2 linked regions of the Aeoliella mucimassa genome follow. The protein of the gene in region 1 interacts with the protein of each later gene in a pairwise test. Links are inferred from orthologs where the notes say so. Each region holds a gene or a part of one and is shown in the gene's direction. Other genes may lie near its edges.

The links.
Region 2: the proteins of dprA (region 1) and recA interact in binary tests that used the Bacillus subtilis proteins (3 or more experiments, as listed by UniProt). The link is inferred for Aeoliella mucimassa from one-to-one orthologs.

What each region holds. Positions count from the first base shown.
Region 1 is NZ_CP036278.1:260,222-269,985, forward strand. Bases 21-2,872 are described here. They hold dprA (DNA-processing protein DprA), read left to right. Parts: upstream 21-816; coding sequence 817-1,929; downstream 1,930-2,872. Other genes in these bases: Pan181_RS01010 (response regulator transcription factor), read left to right, coding at 29-721; Pan181_RS01020 (class I SAM-dependent methyltransferase), read right to left, coding at 2,008-2,670. In the rest of the region: Pan181_RS01025 (acyltransferase family protein), read right to left, coding at 3,086-4,147; Pan181_RS01030 (amidohydrolase), read left to right, coding at 4,338-6,881; Pan181_RS01035 (class I SAM-dependent methyltransferase), read right to left, coding at 7,559-8,257; Pan181_RS01040 (DUF1501 domain-containing protein), read right to left, coding at 8,314-9,764. UniProt on the Bacillus subtilis protein: Protein that helps load RecA onto ssDNA during transformation. Binds cooperatively to circular ssDNA, is able to bridge different segments of DNA. Favors the loading of RecA onto SsbA- or SsbB-coated ssDNA and formation of RecA-DNA filaments.
Region 2 is NZ_CP036278.1:3,056,824-3,066,687, reverse strand. The notes cover bases 6,370-9,321. They hold recA (recombinase RecA), read left to right. Parts: upstream 6,370-7,259; coding sequence 7,260-8,384; downstream 8,385-9,321. Other genes in these bases: Pan181_RS12300 (trypsin-like peptidase domain-containing protein), read left to right, coding at 8,419-9,321. In the rest of the region: Pan181_RS12330 (bifunctional GNAT family N-acetyltransferase/carbon-nitrogen hydrolase family protein), read left to right, coding at 1-671; Pan181_RS12325 (hypothetical protein), read right to left, coding at 691-1,413; Pan181_RS12320 (hypothetical protein), read right to left, coding at 1,413-2,306; Pan181_RS12315 (hypothetical protein), read right to left, coding at 2,496-5,201; Pan181_RS12310 (hypothetical protein), read right to left, coding at 5,198-5,977; more of Pan181_RS12300, read left to right, coding at 9,322-9,864. UniProt on the Bacillus subtilis protein: Multifunctional protein involved in homologous recombination, DNA repair and competence.

The sequences.
Region 1 (9,764 bases):
GTGCAAACGCCAATGTCAGGTGAATTTGGTGAATTACATTCCTCGTCTTGCGGCTATTGTTGCGCGAAACGAATCCGAGGCCGCATTCGCAGAGTCCACGGTAACTTCGTTTGGACTCAATGTTTCGCGTTTTGATTCCACAACATCCTTAACCAACCAACTGCAGAGTCAAGCAGCTTCGGGCGAAGCGGCTAGCACTCCGGACATCGTCATTCTGGCGGGATCTGCTTCGGATCTCGACCGCGAAGGCGTCGACCAGCTTGCTAGTATCGTGCCCGTGGTGGTTACTACGTCGGCAGCTACGGTGCCCGACGCAGTCGACCTGATGAAGCAAGGTGCCAAGGATGTGGTTGTGTTGCCGTGTTCGCGCGACGAACTATGGCAACGCGTGAGCGAAACCCTTAAGGCTTGCGATGCCGAAGCTGCGTGTAAAGCGCTGCAGGCGGAGCTGCGTGCCCGCATGGACTCGCTCACGGCCGCCGAGAACGACGTGGTAGATGCCATGCTCGACGGGTTGGCCAACAAGCAAATCGCCCAACGTTTGGGCATAGGTTTGCGAACCGTGGAATTGCGTCGTTCGAAAATCATGCGAAAGATGCAAGCTCGTAGCGTTGCTGAACTGGTGAAGTTTATCTGCATGTCGGGTAAGCTCCGCCCCAGCGCGTTTGCGACGGTGTCTGAAGCAGAAGCTAGTACGTGTGGCGGGAGTGTCGCCCCGTAGTGGTGGCATCGCCTAACACAGGCAATTAGCATAGAAGGACGACCTGTCCAGTGGGGGTGGGCCGTCCTTCTTTTTTTGCTGCCCGAGCTTTGTTCATGGATTGCCTGTCGCCCGAACTGCTTGCCGAAGTGCGATTGTCGCTCGTCAAAGACGTGGGGCCACGCACCTACTGCAATCTGATAGCTGCGTTCGGCTCGGCCGAAGCAGCCCTGTCGGCTAGCACCAGCGACCTGCAACGCGTCGACGGTATCGGGCCAAAGGTGGCGAAGCGCATCGCCGAAGCCCCGCCGGCCGATCAAGTAGAGACCGAGCTTCGTATCGCCGCGCGATATGGCATCCGCGTGGTGGCTCGCAGCGACGACGCCTATCCCAAGCCGCTTCTCGAGATCGCCGATCCGCCGCCGCTGCTCTACGTTCGCGGAACGCTCGAGCCAAAGGATACCCTGGCGGTGGCCATGGTCGGCACGCGTCATGTGACCAGCTATGGCACTCAACAAGCGCAGCAGTTGGCTGCCGCCCTGGCGCGGGCTGGGGTGACCGTCGTGAGTGGATTGGCCAGGGGAGTGGATGCGGCCGCTCATCGCGGGGCCCTCGAAGCGGGTGGTCGTACGATTGCTGTGATCGCAGGTGGGTTGTTGCAGGTGACTCCGGCCGAGAACCTGAAGCTCGCCGAACAGGTGGTTGAGCAAGGTTGTTTGTTGAGCGAAGCGCCGCCGCGGCGGCCGCCGGTCGCTGGATCGTTTCCGCAACGCAATCGGCTGGTCAGCGGATTGTCGCTCGGAGTCGTGGTGGTCGAGGCCGACGATCGCTCCGGCGCACTCATCACTGCGCGACATGCAGCCGAACAGGGGCGCGACGTGTTCGCCGTGCCTGGTCCGCTTACGAGTCGTCAGTCGCGTGGGTGTCATCGGTTGATTCAGGAAGGGGCCAAACTGGTTACGTGTGTCGACGATATCCTCAGCGAGTTGTCGCATACGGCGGTGCCGGTGCCGCTCGACGATGGCGGGCAGCTGCGACACGTCGCTGAGTTGGAGCTCAACGACGTCGAGCGAACCGTGTTGAATGCGATTGCCACTTCGTCGACACAGGTAGACGACGTGGTCGTGACAACTCAGTTGCCAGTGCATCGTGTGCTGGCAACCATCAGCGTGCTCGAAATGCGGAAGCTCATCCGCCGAGTCAGCGGCACGCAGGTCATGCGCGTCTAGAACGCTGCTGACGTTACCATTCCAGTCGGTTGTTTGCGAATCGTGTGAAACCGTCCGATACGTGGGAAAACACTAGCGTTAGGCGCTGCGTGCGACCCAGGTCCAGTGCCGATCGCTGGTCGCTTGCACCGTGTCGGTTGCAAAGCCGCGATCGTTCACCATCGCCCGCACTTCCTCGACTGTCAGGGCTGCTCGCAGCGAGTCGGCGAACATCTTGCGGGCGTGCTCCGCTTCGTTTCCGGCGTAGGTGTCGACCAAGTGTTGCCACTGGTCTTCGTGCTGCGGACGGAACAAGTCGCGGACGAAGAACAGTCCCCCGGGACGTAACAGCTCGATCGCGCGATCGAACATCACCTCGGGCGAAGGAAGATGGTGCGCCAGGCTGTTGCTCATGACCACGTCGTACTGACCAGCGTGCACCCCCTTGGCGTCGGACATCACCAACTCGATGGCTCCGCCGAGTCCAGCCGACTCGACGTTTCGCTGGGCAGCGTGCAGCATGTGCTCGGCCGCGTCGATTGCAGTGACCCGAAACTGCTCATTGCGCTGGCAGAGTTCAATCGGAATCAGTGAGGTACCAGTGCCGAGGTCCACTACCGAGGTGACAGCCGAAACGTCTCCTAGCACCGCGAGCAAGTCGTCGACAAACCGACGATTCACTTCGGAGTGATCCATTTGATCGTAGTCGCGAGCCTCTTCCGGCGTGTCCATCAATTCGGGTTCAAGCTCTCGTTGCAGCATCAAGGATCATCCAGCGAAGAAAAGGGGCCAATCGGAGGGAGAAGTACGGTTGCAACACCATCGCCTTGGGTGGGCAAATTGTTGCGAGATCCCCCGTTGATGTAAACCGTACCAGGAGAAAAAGCACATGTCATGTGTAGCACAAGCAGCCGATATTCGCCTACTTCGCCGACACCTGATTCTACGGAGTACATCTATAAAAGTATAGTTCATTAATTCGCTTTCAGGTGGCGGTATGTTCGAATGTACACTTTGTTTTCGTCGGTTTTTTTGTCGGGTTTCACACTGGAATTCCAAGCGTTCATTGTCGATCTGGCGGTCCATGATCCCTTGGCTTTGTTTGGCTTTCATGAAACCGAATCGCGGTGCCCTAGCGGGGCGGCACAACCGCTTGCGGGAAAAGGCGTTCCAGCCACTAAGTTGTAGCAATGGACCCGAAGTAGCGATCCTTCAATCGCAGGATCGGTCGCTCGATCAGATAGAACGATATGCTCGCGAGCACGTAAGCCAGCAACGTACAGGTGGCAAATTTGAGCCAACTATGATCGGTTGGGAGTCGCGACTTTAAGAAGTTCCAAATTGGCCAGTGATACAAGTAAAGTCCGTAGGAGATCTTCCCGGTGAACACCAGTAGTCGTAACTGAAAAAGGGTTACCAGTCGTGTGCGAGCGTAGGTTACACAGTGCCAGACGACAATCGTCGAGAGTACTGCAACCAGTGAATATCCCCACCGAATTGTGAATGGACTTCGCGGAGTAAAGTAGACCGGCAACACTAGAATCGCCATTACCGCTACGGGAGCGAGCCAGCGGATCGCTCGATTCGCCGTTGCGAATCTCTCGAGTCCTCCCACGGCCAAGAGTGCGAGCGCCGAGCCAAATAGTAATCCGTCGCAATGCGTATCGAGCCCATGGTAAATCCGTAGCGAATCGTACTCGCACAAGTTTCGATAGACACCGACAAAGATACCCAAGGTAAACAGCAATGCGGTCTGCTTGGCGAGCGAGATTCCTGTGCGACGCAAGCCGAGCAACGCGATTGGCCAGAGCAGGTAGAACTGCTCTTCGATGGCCAGGCTCCAGGTATGCACTAGGTATCGCGATTCACCAAAACTTAGCCCGTCCACCCAGTTCATCGTGTAAGTGACCGCCCACACAGCTTCCCACAAAAAGTGCGAAGTCAGTTCTCCCGAGATCCATTTCAAAGCAACTAATCCAGTTGTGGTAATCCACAACGCGGGAAGCAACCGCAGGAACCGACGAGCGTAGAAGCGGCCGATAGCAATCCGTTGAGTTCCAATCAGTTCGCGGATCAGGATGGAAGTGATCAGAAACCCACTGAGTACAAAGAATACATCTACCCCAAAAGCTCCCGAAGCGTAGAGCGGCGACATGTGTGCCAGCAGCACCACTAGCACGGCAGTGCCGCGCAATCCGTCGAGTGCTGCGATGTGTTGAAAATGGTACGAGTTGGTCATCAATTTGATAATGGGTTTGGTGTCCAAAATTCACTGGAATTAGACTTGGTTTGCCGAACAGTGCCTATGCCAACTAAGGCCGCAGGTTTCGCATCCTTGAACCGGTGGTGCTCCCCGCATTACACTTCTTCTGGCGGGAGGTGGGCCATTCGCGTGCGACATAGCGATCCCATCGGGACAGAAAACCAACATGACAATCTCTCAACGCATTGCCGCGGCAGTGGTGGCGGCTAGCTGCTGCCTGGCGTCCTCTCCCTGGGCGATGGCCGAGCCGTTCGCGGATTGGGTGATCCTCGACGCGGCGGTCCTCACCATGGACCACGAATTGCCGAATGCCGAAGCGGTGGCCGTGCGGGGCGATCGGATTCAAGCGGTCGGTACCACCGAAGCGATCCGCCCGCTCATCGGACCCGACACCAAAGTGCTGCAGTTGCGTGGCAAAGCGGTAGTGCCAGGCTTCGACGACGCCCATCTTCATCCGACTCCGTTGTTCGACGAACTCTCGCCGCTTGGCACGGTGCCGTGTGGTCCGGACGACGTGGACGACATCGACTCGCTCGTCGCCCGCCTGAAAGCCAAGGTGGCCGTGACTCCCGACGGGCAGTGGGTCCGTGGTGCTCGCTACGAAGATACCAAGCTCGGCCGGCATCCTACTCGTAAGGACCTCGACCGGGTGAGCACTACCCATCCGGTCTATGTAAGTCACTCCAGCGGGCATGTTGCTGCGGTCAACTCGTTTGCTTTGGCCCTGGCCGATGTCGACGCCGACACGCCCGACCCTGCGGGAGGAGCGTTCGATCGCGACGCGTCGGGCCAGCCGAACGGAGTGCTTCGCGAAGCGGCCAAGAGCATTGTGCTCGATGCGGGACCCAAGCGTCCGTCGCCGAGCGATGCCGAGTGGGTCGAAGGCATGCTTCGCCGATTCGACGAGTACTCGGCCAACGGCCTCACCAGCATTCAGCACGCCGGCACCAGCTTCAGCACGTTTCGTAAGTACGCGCTGGTGCAAGCCGAGTCGCAACAGATGCGAATCTACGTGATGCTTCGCTACGGCGAACTCACCGATCTGGAGCGCATGGTCGACGATCACGGCCGCGGCGATCAATGGCTCAAGGTGGGAGCCATCAAGATGTTCCACGGCAACTCGCTCTCGGGACAAACCTGTTGGTTGTACGAACCGTATGCCAACCGGCCCGACTACTATGGCATTCCTCCCGCCAGGTCGCAGGCCGCGCTGAATCATCGCGTGCTCGAAATCCACAAGGCTGGCATGCAAGCCTGCATACACGCGAACGGCGATCGCGAGATCGACATGGTGCTCGACGCTTACCAGGCCGCCTTGGCCAGTGATCCGCGGAGGAATCATCGACATCGTATCGAGCACGCCAGCGTGACCAGTCGTTCGATCTTGCGGCGCGCCCAGCGACTCGGCGTGGTGCTCGCTCCCCACTCGTACATCTACGAGCATGGCGACAAGATGGAAGCCTATGGTCCCGAACGCTGGCCGTGGATGCATCCCAACGGATCGGCCATGCGCATGGGCATCCCCGTAGCCGGCACCAGCGACTCGCCGGTGAGCGCGGCCATTCCGCTGCGGCGTATCCAAAGCATGGTCACCCGCACCAGCAAGGAGGGCAAAGTCTACGGACCCGAGCAACGGGTGACCGTCGAGCAAGCGATCCACGCCTGGACGATGGGTAGCGCGTACGCATCGTTCGACGAGCGACACAAAGGCTCGCTCACTCCCGGCAAGCTGGCCGACCTCGTGGTGCTGTCGGACGATCCTCGCACGGTCGACCCAATGACCATCCAAGACTTGAAGGTCGAATTGACCGCTGTCGGAGGTCGCGTGGTCTACCAAAGCGAGGCGATTCCTGACGAACTCGAAAAGCTCACCAATGATAAACCGAAAGTTGCCAAAGGTCAGAAGCTCCTCGGCAAACTCGAACATGGTCCCGCGCGCGAGAACTCGGGCATCGTTCGCAGTCGCCAGCGAGACGATGTGTTCTGGATGGTGAACGACTCGGGCGATCAACCTGCCATCTACGCAGTGCGCGACGATGGCACCACGTATCGCAAGGTCGATCCGAAGAAGAATCCCGGCACCCACGTTCAAAAGGCGAAGAACAAAGACTGGGAGGATATCGCGGTGATGCCCGATGGCACGCTCATCGTGGCCGACGTCGGCAATAACAGCAACGCCCGGCGGGACTTGGTGCTGTACTTTGTTGCCGAGCCGGAGCCCGATGCAGCCAAGGCGAAGTTGTTGAAAACAGTGCATTTTGGTTATCCCGACCAGTCCATGTATCCCCCGCCGCGAAGCGATTTCAACTTCGACTGCGAAGCGGTCTTCACGTTGGGCGAATCGGTTTATCTGCTAAGCAAGAACCGAAGCAACACCGAGACTAAGGTCTATCGACTTTCCGACCTGGATAGTAAGGCGTATCACCTGCTCGAGCTGGTCGACCACGCCAACCTCCACGGGCAGGTGGTTGCTGCCGATGCGCTGCCCGACGGTTCGCGGGTGGTGGTTGCAACTTACAAAGCACTCTGGTTGTTCGACGTGCAGGACGCAGATCACCCGCTGGCTCACCCCATCGGCCGATTGCCGTACCGTGGGCAGCAGGTCGAAGCGGTCTGTTTCGACGGACCCAAACGAGTACTGTTCACCGACGAAGCGACTTCGCTGATGTACGAAGCAGCCATCAGCGACTTCGAACCCTACGCACCATAGTCGCAGGAACCGTAGCCGCTGGATTCCTCCAGCGAATAGATTCCCAATGTTCCCACCGATGGGAAAATTGAATCTGCCCGCACACTATAAAACCAGTGCTTTTCGGCTCCGAATAGATTCCCATTTCCCAAAACGCATCGGATGGGAATCTATTTTCACGCAGCATGCTTGTCACAAGTCGTTGCAGGGTCTTAAGTTACATCAACACCTCCTTGATAGTTGCCCAAAATAGATTCCCACCAATGGGAAACTATTTTGGGTTGGGAGTTGGAAGTTGGGAGTTGGATGTAGAAATGTCATCTTGAGGGAGCTTCCGGCGACCGAAAGATCTAGCCTACTGCTTGCAGCCTAAAGCCCACAGCTTTGACAACCGCGCAGCAACGAACCGCCACGCAACCGAACATTCGCCTGCGTGTCGCTAGTTCTTCGAGTCCAAATCAAGCATCACATCTCCATCACCTCCAATCACTAAGAAGCCAACAGCCGAGAGCTGACAGCCATACAGCACCTATTCATTAGAACACCATGGGTGGCCAATTTCCAGCGAAAAGTACAACAATCCCTAAAGGGATCCGGCGCCCAGCGAAGCGTTGTGCGCCGGCGATTTCCGCGAGCCCAAAGCACTGCTCTGGCATACCGACTCTAAATTATCGGTGGCCAAAACTCCTCATAGCACCTCAACCTGCCACCCTCGATATCCAGCCGTGGATCAGGCCGGTTTGGTAGAACTGCACGGCGCTCTCGAAGCCCGCTGATTGAATGAGTGCAGCGACCTGATTGGGCGGGACGATCGCCACGTCGTTGGCGTACGCTTGTTGCATGCGGTCGCGCATTTCGTCGGTCAGTTCGGCGTCGGCCATCATCTTCATCCAGGCGTTGAGCAGCACCTGATAGTCATGCGACGACGTATCGCACGACAGGTCGGAGCTGGCCAGTCGCCCGCCGGGTGTGAGCCGCGTGGCGATTTCGCCGAAGAACTGAGTGCGGGCAGCAGGGTCGAGAATGAACTGCGAAACTAAGAAACAGGTCGCCGCATCGTACTGGGGTGTCTTGGGAAGCGAGTCGAGAAAGCCATGGTGATACGTCGAGCGGTCGGCGAACCCTTGCTGCTGCATGCGGGCGCGGCAGACCTCGAGCATTTGGCCCGAGGGTTCGACCGCGGTGAATTGCCAGCGAGGGTGCCGGCTCGCCAGGTGGGCCATCTCGGCTCCGGTGCCGACTCCCACGCAGAGCACCTTTGCGTCGTCCGGCAGGTCGGCGAACTGCGACTCGAGCAAATAAAGCAGTGCTTCGCGAAGCGGGGCCATCTTGGCCCATTGCTGATCGTAGTTCGCAGCCTGCTGGTCGAATAGTTCGGTGAGTTTCGCTTGATCCATCGTTGTCCAGGTGCTCCATCAATTAATCAGTCCCCGAGCGTTTTGCCTTGGGCAAGCTAAGCAATGATCTCGCGGATGGGGTTCACGTGTTCGACGCCGACCAGCTTTTGGTCGAGGCCGTTGTAAAAGTAGCTCAGGTGGTTGGGGTCGAGGCCCATCTGTTGGAGCACGGTCGCGTGTAGCTCCTTGACTTCGGTGGGGCGCTCGACCGCGCGGCTGCCGATTTCGTCGGTGCTGCCAACCGTGACACCCCCTTTGATGCCGCCGCCGGCCATCCACATGGTGAAGCCAAAACTGTTGTGATCGCGGCCGGTCCCCTTGGCGTACTCGGCAGTGGGTTGGCGGCCGAACTCGCCGCCCCACACCACGAGCGTTTCGTCGAACAGCCCACGTTGCTTAAGATCGGCTAGCAGCGCGGCAATCGGCTGATCGGTCTCCCCGGCGTGCTTGCCGTGGTTGGCCACCAGGTCGCCGTGGGCGTCCCAATTGGCGTCGTTGTGAGCGCCGCCGGAGTAGATTTGAATGAACCGCACCCCGCGTTCGACCATTCGCCGCGCGAGCAAGCATTGCGAGCCAAAGTGATGCGTCGGCTCCTGTCCCACACCATACATGGCGAGGGTCGCAGCCGACTCCTGCTGGAAGTCGACTGCTTCCGGCGCGGAGGTTTGCATCTTGTACGCGAGTTCGTAGCTGGCGATCCGGGCGGCCAGTTCCGTGTTATCGATACGCGTCGCTTGATGGCGGGCGTTGAGTTCAGCCAGCGTATCAAGCGTGTCGCGCTGCATCTCGGGCGTGATGCCGTGGGGGCGGGTGAGGTTTAGCACCGGGGCCCCTTGATGCTTGAACGTGGTGCCTTGGTACGTGGCCGGCATGTAGCCGCTCGACCAGTTCTTCGCGCCCGAGATCGGCCCGCCGCTGGGGTCGAGCATCACCACGAAGCCAGGCAGGTTCTCGTTGACCGAGCCGAGTCCGTAGTTCACCCAGGAGCCGAGTGCGGGGCTGCCGGAGATGAGCTTGCCGGAGTTCATCATGAGCATCGCCGAGCCATGGATCGGCGAGTCGGCGACCATCGAGTTGAGGAACGCAATGTCGTCGACATGCTGGGCGAGGTGGGGAAACAGGTCGCTCACCCACTTGCCCGACTGGCCGTATTGCTTGAACTTCCACCGCGGTTCGACGATGCGGCCCTCGTTCTTCTTACCGCCGCGGCCGAAAGTTTTGACCTGGATGGTTTTGTTATCCATGCCGACCATCGACGGTTTGTAGTCGAACGTATCAATGTGGCTTGGCCCGCCGTACATGAACAGAAAGATCACGCTCTTCGCCTTGCCAGTGCTGGTCGGCGGCTTGGCGGCCAGCGGATTGCCAGCCGAAGCCAGTTCGGACGCAGCGGCGGCCCGGGGGGCGAAGAAACCCTCGGCTCCCAGCATGCCAGCCAGGGCGGTCGCCCCGAAGCCGGCGCCGGTTTGCCACAGGAACTCTCGGCGCGTGCGGTTGCAAAAATTGC
Region 2 (9,864 bases), 2.8 Mb from region 1 along the record:
AATACCTGGAACTGTTTACTGAACAAGCAACGAAACATGGACTTCATATCATTGCCGGCTCACACCCTGTTGATGTAGACGGCGAACTGCGAAACATTGCTCATTTATTCACTCCGGCTGGCAAAGTCTATACACAAGAAAAAATTCACATCACCTCGGTCGAGCGACACTATTACGATATTCAACCTGGCGATAAGCTTCGTGTGTTCGATACTCCGATGGGACGCATTGGTATTTTGATTTGCTACGATGTGGAGTTCCCCGAGCTAGCGCGTCTACTCACAGTAGCCGGCATCGACGTGCTGTTTGTTCCGTTTGCTACCGACGAACGCAAAAGCTACCATCGCATTCGCTACTGTGCTCAAGCGAGAGCCATCGAGAACGTCATCTATGTGGTGATTGCCGGTTGCGTTGGCAATTTGCCTCAGGTTCGTAGTTTTCTGGTAAATTATGGTCAGGCAGCCGTTTGTACGCCTTGCGACGTGGCATTTCCCAAAGACGGCATTATGGCCGAGGCCGATCCTAACTGTGAAACGGTCGTCATTGCAGAACTGGACCTCAACGATCTCGCTGTGCAGCGAGATCTCGGTAGCGTCAAACCACTGCAAGACCGCCGAAACGACCTTTACTCCTTGCATTCGCGAGTTCCAGTTGAGGTAATCTACACCTAGGCCTGTTCGGTGGAGCGGTTTATTCGAATAACGTTCGCCAAACCAGTCTTAGCATCATCACGTAGGCATTATCCCACGCCTGCGGGCGGAAGAACGTGACCGGCACATTCGGCGCACCGAAAAACGGCCGCAAGAGCCACGCCAACTGAATGGCAACCAGTGCGTAAACCGTCGCCCACAGCACCAGCAGTTTGCGCCAGCGCGGATTGCTGGCAATCAGCGGGCGACAGTGCCAACGCAGAATCGCTTGCCCGGCAATGCCAGCGACGCCAAACAGTAGAGCGCTGCTCAATAGTGCGATGTCGTATTCCGTCGTCGAGGCATACACCACTAGTGTTAGCGGCGCGAGCGACGACAACGTCACCGCCAACCCCGCTTGAGCTGCAGCCAACGCTCGTACCATCGGACCAAATCCAGCCCGCAAGCCGACCAGGCTACTGAACACAAAGAAGGGTGGCAACGTCAACGCAAACGACCCGCATAGCAAGATCGGCACTTTGATCGCCGAGTAGGTCATCTGTAGAAGCCACTGCGACTGCCCGGTGAAACCTCGGTAGGAGCCCATCGACGCGCCAAAGACGAAAGCAAACACAACGATGCAGACCACCAGCCGGGGCAGGGCGGTTTGCCAACGTTCCGCGTCGGTGGTCCACTCGGCCCGTCGAAGCACATCGTTGGCGTTGTGAATCAGGCGGGCGATGGGTCGGTGGACCTGCTTGAAGATCAAGGGTACCGAGAACATCAACCACCACCTAGCACGAAGTTCACCAACGTATGGAATACTTCCGTAAAGAAGTTCGATTCCCGCGCCCGAAAGAACGTGAACGGCATATCGGGTGAGCCGATAAAGGGGCGCAACACCCATCCCATTTGGGCACCCACCAACGAGAACAGCACAATCCAACAACGAAACACAATCTGCGTATGATGCCCTAAGGTTTGGCCTTCAGGCATGTCGAGTGCGCTATCGTCGATCTTGTTACTTGGTTCTGTCGCAGCTTCCTCGGAAGGTGTCTCGAGTTCAGACTCGTCTTGAGACTGCTCTTCAATAACATTCACAAACGGGCTGGGACTGCTAAACGCGGTAAGCTTGCTGATGGAGTTCACCACGCTCAGGCGATGGAGAGTTTGCAGCAGAAACAGCAACCCCAAGACGCCCGATACCGTAAACACAGCCACATTCAACAGCAAGATGAACGAGTAGCTGGTCGTCGTCAGCGAGAAGAACGCGACAATCGTTCCCATCGCAGCCAGCACGGTGATGTTGATTGAAAGCGAAGCCACCAGCAGACGCATCATGCCGAGCAGTGATAGCCGTGAGCCGACCAGCGCATTAAATACATACAGCGACGGAAGCGTGATAATCAATGTAAGTCCAAACAGCGCTGGCACTTTGATCATCGATGCCAACACTTGTAAGTACGGGCCGAAAGGATCGTCTATTCCGTGAGTTGGCGTTTTCAGTAGCGAGTACGACCCCATGCACAGGCCGTAAAACATCGACAGAATCAAGGCTACGATCGCTAAACCGCGAGCGGAGATCTGAAGCTGGTCGCTAGTAAGTTGCGAAGGGCGGGTCGCGTCGCCGCGCAATAGGCGGTCGAGCTCTCCCAGTTTTTGGGAGAGAAAGGGCATCGGTGATTTCATGGCAGGCGGGGCAGGGGGGCAGGTAGTGAATCTACAGTAGGCCTCGCCTATTCTCGTTCCGACTCTTGGTACGCCCAATACCCCAGTATGGTTCTGATATCTCCAAAAAATCTGCCAGCTTCTGCGGATAGTTATTCTGCCCCTGCTGGTCTCCAATATCCCTCCCTCGGAGCATCGCTAACGAATCACTTCGTAATAGTAAGTGCGCCAGGTGCCATCGATCTTGAACGTGCCATTCTCATTCACCGGCAACAATTCGTCGCGAGGAACCCCGTACAAATCCACAGGGCGCACACTCTTCGGCTTATCGCCCGCGATCAACACCAGCGATTGCACAGGCTCCATCAACAGCGGCGGACGGCCCTCGTTGATGAGTTGCGACCAATCGTCGTTGAACTCGCTGCCGGTTTGTTTCTCGCGAGCCATCGCGGTAATCAGAATATGCTTCGAGTCTTTCAGCTCCGCATTGTCCAGCGGAGTGAACAGCAGCGACACAAACGGAGTCGAAGTCTTCACCGCTACCGATGGCAAGCGAATCACCTGGTTCTCGGCGAATCCGATCACTCCCTGCGTTTTCGGCGAGCGGACCTCGACGATTCGCTCCCCATATCGCCAGACGAGTTCCCCGGTGGTCGAACGAATCGTCTTCGCTTCCACGTCGTGCAACGACTCGAATCCGGAGATCTCCGACTCCCCTTCCTCAAACTCAATGGTCACTCGTCCCGCGGCTAGCGCTGCAGGCGGGGTCACTCCCTTGCCGACTAGCTCTTTTGCGTCGTGTTCCCCACCAGCCAGCGATTGCCCCAGCACATCGCGCCCAGCGAACATCTCCTCGCTGGTCGCCCTTCGCAAGGCAATCGTATCGGCTTGGGCGATATGTCCGTTGTAGATCGCAAACGCCAGAGCAGGGAACTGACCAATGTAGTGCGGCGTGTTCGTTACGTACTTGCTTTGCTTCGGCCAACCATCGCCGATGCGTGTGTCGTTCATCATGAAGTGATAACTAGCATCCCATCCCTGCAGCCCAAGACCATAGAAAGCGACCAGCGGCGCTGCTTCCGCCTTCCAGGGGTTCGGCGGCATATGCGACCACTCACTGTACGAAAACGGGTGGTCTCCCACTTGAAACATCCCCACCGAAAGCAACCCCAGCCCGGGATCTCCCAAGTGGGTCTTCGTATTCACGTTGCCTTGCATGATGCGATGGCCACCTTCGCCGCCACCGAAATAGTTATGCCGATCGATGCTATCGCCCGCAGCATCGCAGTACAGATTAGCAAGACTCGCCCCAGGCCCTCCTGATCGCCAAGCGGTGGTAACCGTGACTCCTTGGAAGCCCGCATCGCGCATCTGCTGAATGCGGCGCTCGTAGTACTCGCGCTGAACATCGGTGAGGAACTCGATGTAATCACCACATCGGCGATCTTGCCCCGCGTACTCGTACAGCGGCCCATCGCTACCCCAATGGTAGGCGCCCATGAGTTCGAGTTCGCCCTGCTGCCAGTCATCTCCCTTCATGCTACGACCCCAAGTCTTGACCGCATCCTCCTGCGACCCGTATTTCTTGATCACGAAATCATGAAAACGTTTCCGCATGTCGCGCGATAGCCCTGGCATCTTGCCATCCTGCACGAGCGAATTAAACGTGTAGAAGAACACGTTACTTTCATTCTGCACTTCCATTACGGCTAGCGCCGGATCGTCTTTATAGGCCAGCCCGGTATAGGGATTCTTGTGATTCAGCATCGCCTCAAAATACTTCCAGGCCACGTCTTGGATGCGTCGATCAATGTTGATGTAATCGTTCGATACGATGGGCTCTTTTGTACCGTCGCGCGACGCGTCTTCGGCATCCAATTCAGCAAACAGATCATCATCAAGATCTTCCGAACGCAGGAATACCCCATGATGCGGGTAGACCACCGACCACGTGCTATAAATCCCCTGTTGCTTAAGTGCTGCAAACCACCGGTCGTAACGATCGACCCTCTCTGGATCGAGCTTCCCTTGATCGTCAAACAACCCGACCGCATTGATCACGGTATGCTGCCTAACCATGTTGATTCCATGCTTGCGGAACCAAGCAGCGGTTGCGTCCATTTGCTCTGGGGTATTCCCCAGCGGATGAGCACCTACTCCCCAGAACTTGCTCGGCTGCTGATCGTTCTCAAATCGCATCGCATCTTTATCGCGTTTGAGAAACCCGTGCTTACCAGCAGGAGCATCGATCAGCGCGCTCACGTCGATAATCGACTTCGGCGACAACGGATCGACATCCATCATCACCGGAAACCACTCATCGGGTTCCGCAGGGCCGTCCATCGCCACAGGCTTAGTGATGCCACTGGGAATGAACGGCACCGAAGTAAACACGGCGCAGTCGATACCACCATGGTTGGAGAGTTCGCTATCCATGCGTAAGGCCAACGAGTGCTGACCTTCGGAGAGTTCTACGTTGCCGATTTTCACCCAAGCGATAAATCGCAAATCGGGTTGATCGTTGCTGGCAATGTTCATCTGCCCTCGAGTATCGAGTGAGAAATCTACATCTTGCCAATCGCCATCGTCGATTTGGTAAGACAAATGCGACTTCACCGGATTCGCGCGGAGCCAGAAGGTATAGTCCCCAGCTTTGTCGATCGAGAAGTGCAGCTCGGCGGTTCCCTGTTTGTTGTTATCGAAATTCGTGAGCCAGCTTCCCCCCGAAAGAGAATCCTTTTTCACGTCGTCGTACCAATTGTTGTAAGTCACTCGCTTGTTCGTTGCCTTTTCGGCCTCCAACCACACGTAGCCGCTGCCATTGTCCCCACGAGCGGCAGGCAACAACGTAACGATCAGAAACGGGAGGGCGATAAGTACTTGCAACTTGGTACGAATCATCATTGAGCTCCTAGGTACAAAATCACGACCACAGGCACCGATGCTATCCCTAATACTACTGCATAGAGCGCCCACAAGGGAAACATCGCGTAGAACCGAAGCCGCTGGCCCAGTCGTTCGACCATTTCAGTCGCCGAATTGGCAAACGACTCGATGCGCGCGGAGTACTGATTTAGCCCTGCGAGAGCACGAAGCGTCGAGCGGGTCGCTTCGTTTTCCCTCTCTTCAGGCGACTTGCTTTTGCCGAGTCGAGTTACCAGGCTCGAGACCGCCGACCCAATCGTCCGCCGGTAAGCCCACGAGATCGGGCCCCCCAACCGGCCAAATGCCGACCGCACCGCCCGCTGGAGCGCCGGATCGATCACTTTGCGCTCGACCTGTAGTAAAAGTTCGCTCCCACTGGGCAAACGTACTTCGGCATTGCCAAGCTTCTGGTAGTCGTCAGCAGCCTTGCGGGTGACATCGAGACTACATACCAAGATGCCCTGTATGTTCTTCAGCCCTGCGCGAATCACTCGGAGCACTCCCAGCGCACCTCCAAACACCACGGCCGCCAGCAACGCGTACACGCTGCAGACCAGCCAAGGCAGAAGCGACAGTTCGGCATAGCTACGCATCAGTCCACAAGCAATGGTTGCCAGCAAAAGGACCCAGCCGATCGTCTTCAACACTTTTCGAATAGCCCCGGGCACGCTGATTAGTTCCACCAATTGGTCCACCAGGTCTTCGGTGCGATATCTAGAGAAATCGATTTCGGCCAAAGGCTCCTTGGCTGCCATGCTTAAACTCTCTTCTGAATCCATTTGCGTTCTCGAATTATCAAGTAAGGGACACAGCCGAGTGAACTTGCTCGCGTTCGTTCGACTGCTCCAAAGCACTGCCCATCTTAAGTAGGACGTCAGTCGGCAATTACTATCCTATTCAAGCTAACCTTTCCAGCTGCTCACCCAATCCGACCAATACCTTTCGCTTCCAGACTCGGACGGGATAGATTCCCACCGTTCACGAATAGATTCCCAATTTTCCCACCGATGGGAAAATTGAATCTGTGCCCACGCTATAAAACCAGTGGTTTTCGACTGCGAATAGATTCCCATTCCCCAAAACGCATCGAGTGGGAATCTATTTTCGCGGCGGGTAACACTCGCAAGTCGTTTACCAGTAATGAGTTGCATCGACAGCTCCGCGATAGTTGCCCAAAATAGATTCCCATGGGTGGGAATCTATTTTGGGTTGGGAGTTAGGGGTTGGAAGTTGGGAGTTAGAAAGGGTAGTAGGGTGGGTCCAGGAGCTTCCAGCGACGCAGCCCCACCACCGCTTTACCAACGCGCGCAGCAGCGAACGCCCCGCAAGCAACCACTTGCCTGCGTGTTGCTAGTCGTCTGGCATGAAAACAAGCATTACATCTCAAACCTCCTTACACCTAGAAGCCAACAGCCTTAAACACCTGCTCATTAGAACACGTCCTGTGGCCAATTCCTAGCAAAAAGTCCGCTATACGCGCTGATTCGTCGCCGTGGATTCCCAAGTTGCCAGCCCGAGACGAGTGGCAAGATTCTCTCCGACTTCTCGGACCTGGCCCGGCCCAGCTTGCGTAATAGGGTCGCCGACGAGCGCCGGTCCCCTGGGGGCTCCCCACCGCATGGATGGATCAATGCACCCCTTTTTAGCCAGATTTCAGCCTAGGAAAGGCAAAAAAGGGAACAGCCACACCCCCTACATGGGGTACTCCGCGTGGTCTAGTGAACAGCAGAAATCGGGCGAGTACTCGGAAAAGCAGCGGACCATCAAAAGTCTCCCCAACGGGTGCGACCAGCATATTTCGCCCAGTTTATCTCACTGAAAATTGGCCAGGAGGGCAAAAACTGGCTGTTTCAGGCAAAAAACTCGCCGAAAAAAAGACTTGCATCCGACAGTGAACATCAGTATGGTATTCGTACGTACATGACAGAACGCGGTGGGGGGCCTGACTGATTGTCCCGCCATCTCTTGCGTAATACCCAACCTGTAATAGATAAAAGGAGCGGACGTATGGTCGCCACCGCAACCCCGAAGAACACTATGGCCAAGAAATCGCAAAGTAAGAAATCCAGTAAGGCCGACAGCAAGGCCAAGACTCCCAAGCTAGCCATGCTGGAAAACAGCCCCGACCTCAAAAACACCGTCGCTGCGATCGAAAAGCAGTTTGGCGATGGGGCAATTATGCCGCTCGGCATCGAAGCCGACCGCCGGATCGAAGGCATCCCGACCGGGAGCCTGTCGCTCGACATCGCTCTCGGCGGCCAGGGAATCCCCCGCGGACGTATTATCGAGGTGTTTGGCCCCGAATCGAGCGGTAAAACCACGCTCGCCCTGCATGTGGTTGCCGCCGCCCAGAAAGCGGGTGGTATCGCCGCGTTTATCGATGCCGAGCACGCCCTGGACCCGAGTTGGGCCAAGAAACTGGGGGTCGACCTCGAAACCTTGCTCGTCAGCCAACCGGGCCACGGCGAAGAGGCAATGCATATCACCGAAATGCTTATTAAGAGTAACGCGGTCGACGTGATCGTGGTCGACTCGGTAGCCGCCCTGGTTCCCAAGAAGGAACTCGACGGCGAAATCGGCGACTCCCACGTTGGTTTGCAGGCTCGTTTGATGAGCCAGTCGATGCGAAAGCTGACCGCCGCGATCGCCAAGGCGAAAACCTCCGTGATCTTCATCAATCAGATCCGCGAGAAGATCGGCGTCATGTTCGGCAGCCCCGAAACCACTCCCGGTGGTCGGGCGCTCAAATTCTACTCTTCCTGCCGTATCGATGTCCGCAAGATCGGGCAACTTAAGGACGGGGAAGAAGTGGTTGGCCAGCGAGTCCGCACCAAGGTGGTGAAAAACAAGGTAGCTCCGCCGTTCCGAGTGGCCGAATTCGACATGATGCACAAAGATGGCATCAGTTACGAAGGCGACATTTTGGATCTCGGCATGGAGCAGAAAATCGTTGCCCGCACCGGCGCATGGTTCCGCTACGGCGACATGCAGCTTGGACAGGGCAAGGAAAAGGCCCGGGCTTTCCTCAAGGAGAATTCCGATATCACCGAGGAAATCAAGGATAAGATTCTTCAGGCGGGGGGCTTTGATGACCTTCTGGCCGTCAAAAGCGACTCGGCCGTTTCGGAAGACGCGGAAGAGGACTATTCCGACGACGAATAGTCGCCCGCTCCGTGGTGCCCAAAGGGAATTGCACGTGATTGGCCTGCAAATGATGTATCGAGCAAGCTTACCGCTGGCGTTGATGGGAATCCTTCTCGCCGCGCCGGCGGTAGTGCATGCTCAGCCCTCGGATACCCAGCCTCCTGCAGCAGCGGTGCTCGCTCTGCAGGAGACCTTGGCAAACGTCATTGCACGCGTGGAACCTTGCGTGGTAGCCATCAGCCGGGCCCCTGCAGGCGACCAGCCTCAGGCTGTTTCCCCGCTGCAAATGCTCACCCCATTGCCGGCCGCGCTGTACGACGGCGCCAACTCGGAGTTCACCTCCAGCGGGGTAGGGGTGGTGATCGACCCGTCGGGGCTGATTCTCACGCAGTATTTGAGTATCCGCCCTGGGGAACGTCATCTCGTCACCACGACCGATGGACAACTGCTACCAGCAGTGATCAAAGCCGCCGATCCTCGTAGCGGCTTGGCGATCTTGCAGGTCAAAGCGACCAAACTCACCGCCATCGAGATAGGCAATGCCGAAGGTTTGCGGAAGGGGCATTTCATCGTCACCCTGGGGAACCCCGAAGCCATCATCGCCAGCGGTCAGGCTACCGCAAGTTGGGGCTCAGTGACGAACCTGGCCCAGCGAGCGACTCCTTCGACGAACTTGAATAACACCCACAGCGAGAGCGGACTCGACTACGCGACCACCCTGCATCATTTGGGAACGCTCATTCAAACCGACGCCAAGCTGAACTGGACCAGCAACGGCGGTGCGGTCGTCGACCTTTCGGGCAAACTGGTTGGCATCACCACGCACACCGGCACCCTTCCAGGGCACGAGTCCCCTGCAGGCTATGCGATTCCCATGTCGGCTCCCATTCGCCGTATTGTCGACGTACTGAAAACCGGCCAGGAAGTCGAATACGGACTGCTGGGGCTCTCCCTCTCTGGAGCCGCTCCGCCGCCAGCGGGTTCTTCCCAACCCTCGGGTGCGCTAGTGTCTAGCGTGGTTCGCGGAAGCGCCGCGTTCACCGCCGGTATCCGCCCGGGAGATCGGATTGCGGAAATCGATAGCCAACCAATTCGCGATGTCCCCGACCTGCAGCTGATCGTTAGCACGCTCCCTCCCGGGAAGCCTGTGCAAGTGAAGTACTTTCGCAACGGCGAGGCGTTCGACTCTTCCATCTCGCTTTGGAAACTCTACGTCCCCGGCGAGAAAGTCGTCACCCAAGGCCAGCGATCTTGGCGGGGGATGAAAGTCGATTACTCCACCGCTTTACCTCAGGCGTTGCTGAACCGGGCAACCATGCAGGCGTTGATCGATCCCGAAGGCTGCGTGGCCATTGTGGAGGTCGATCCAGGCAGCGCGGCCGATTCAGCAGGCATCAAGCCGGGCATGTTCGTCAGCCACGTCGCAGAGCAACGAGTCACCACGCCGGATGCGTTCTACAAAGCAGTCGCTGATGCCGACGATACCGTTTACCTGCAG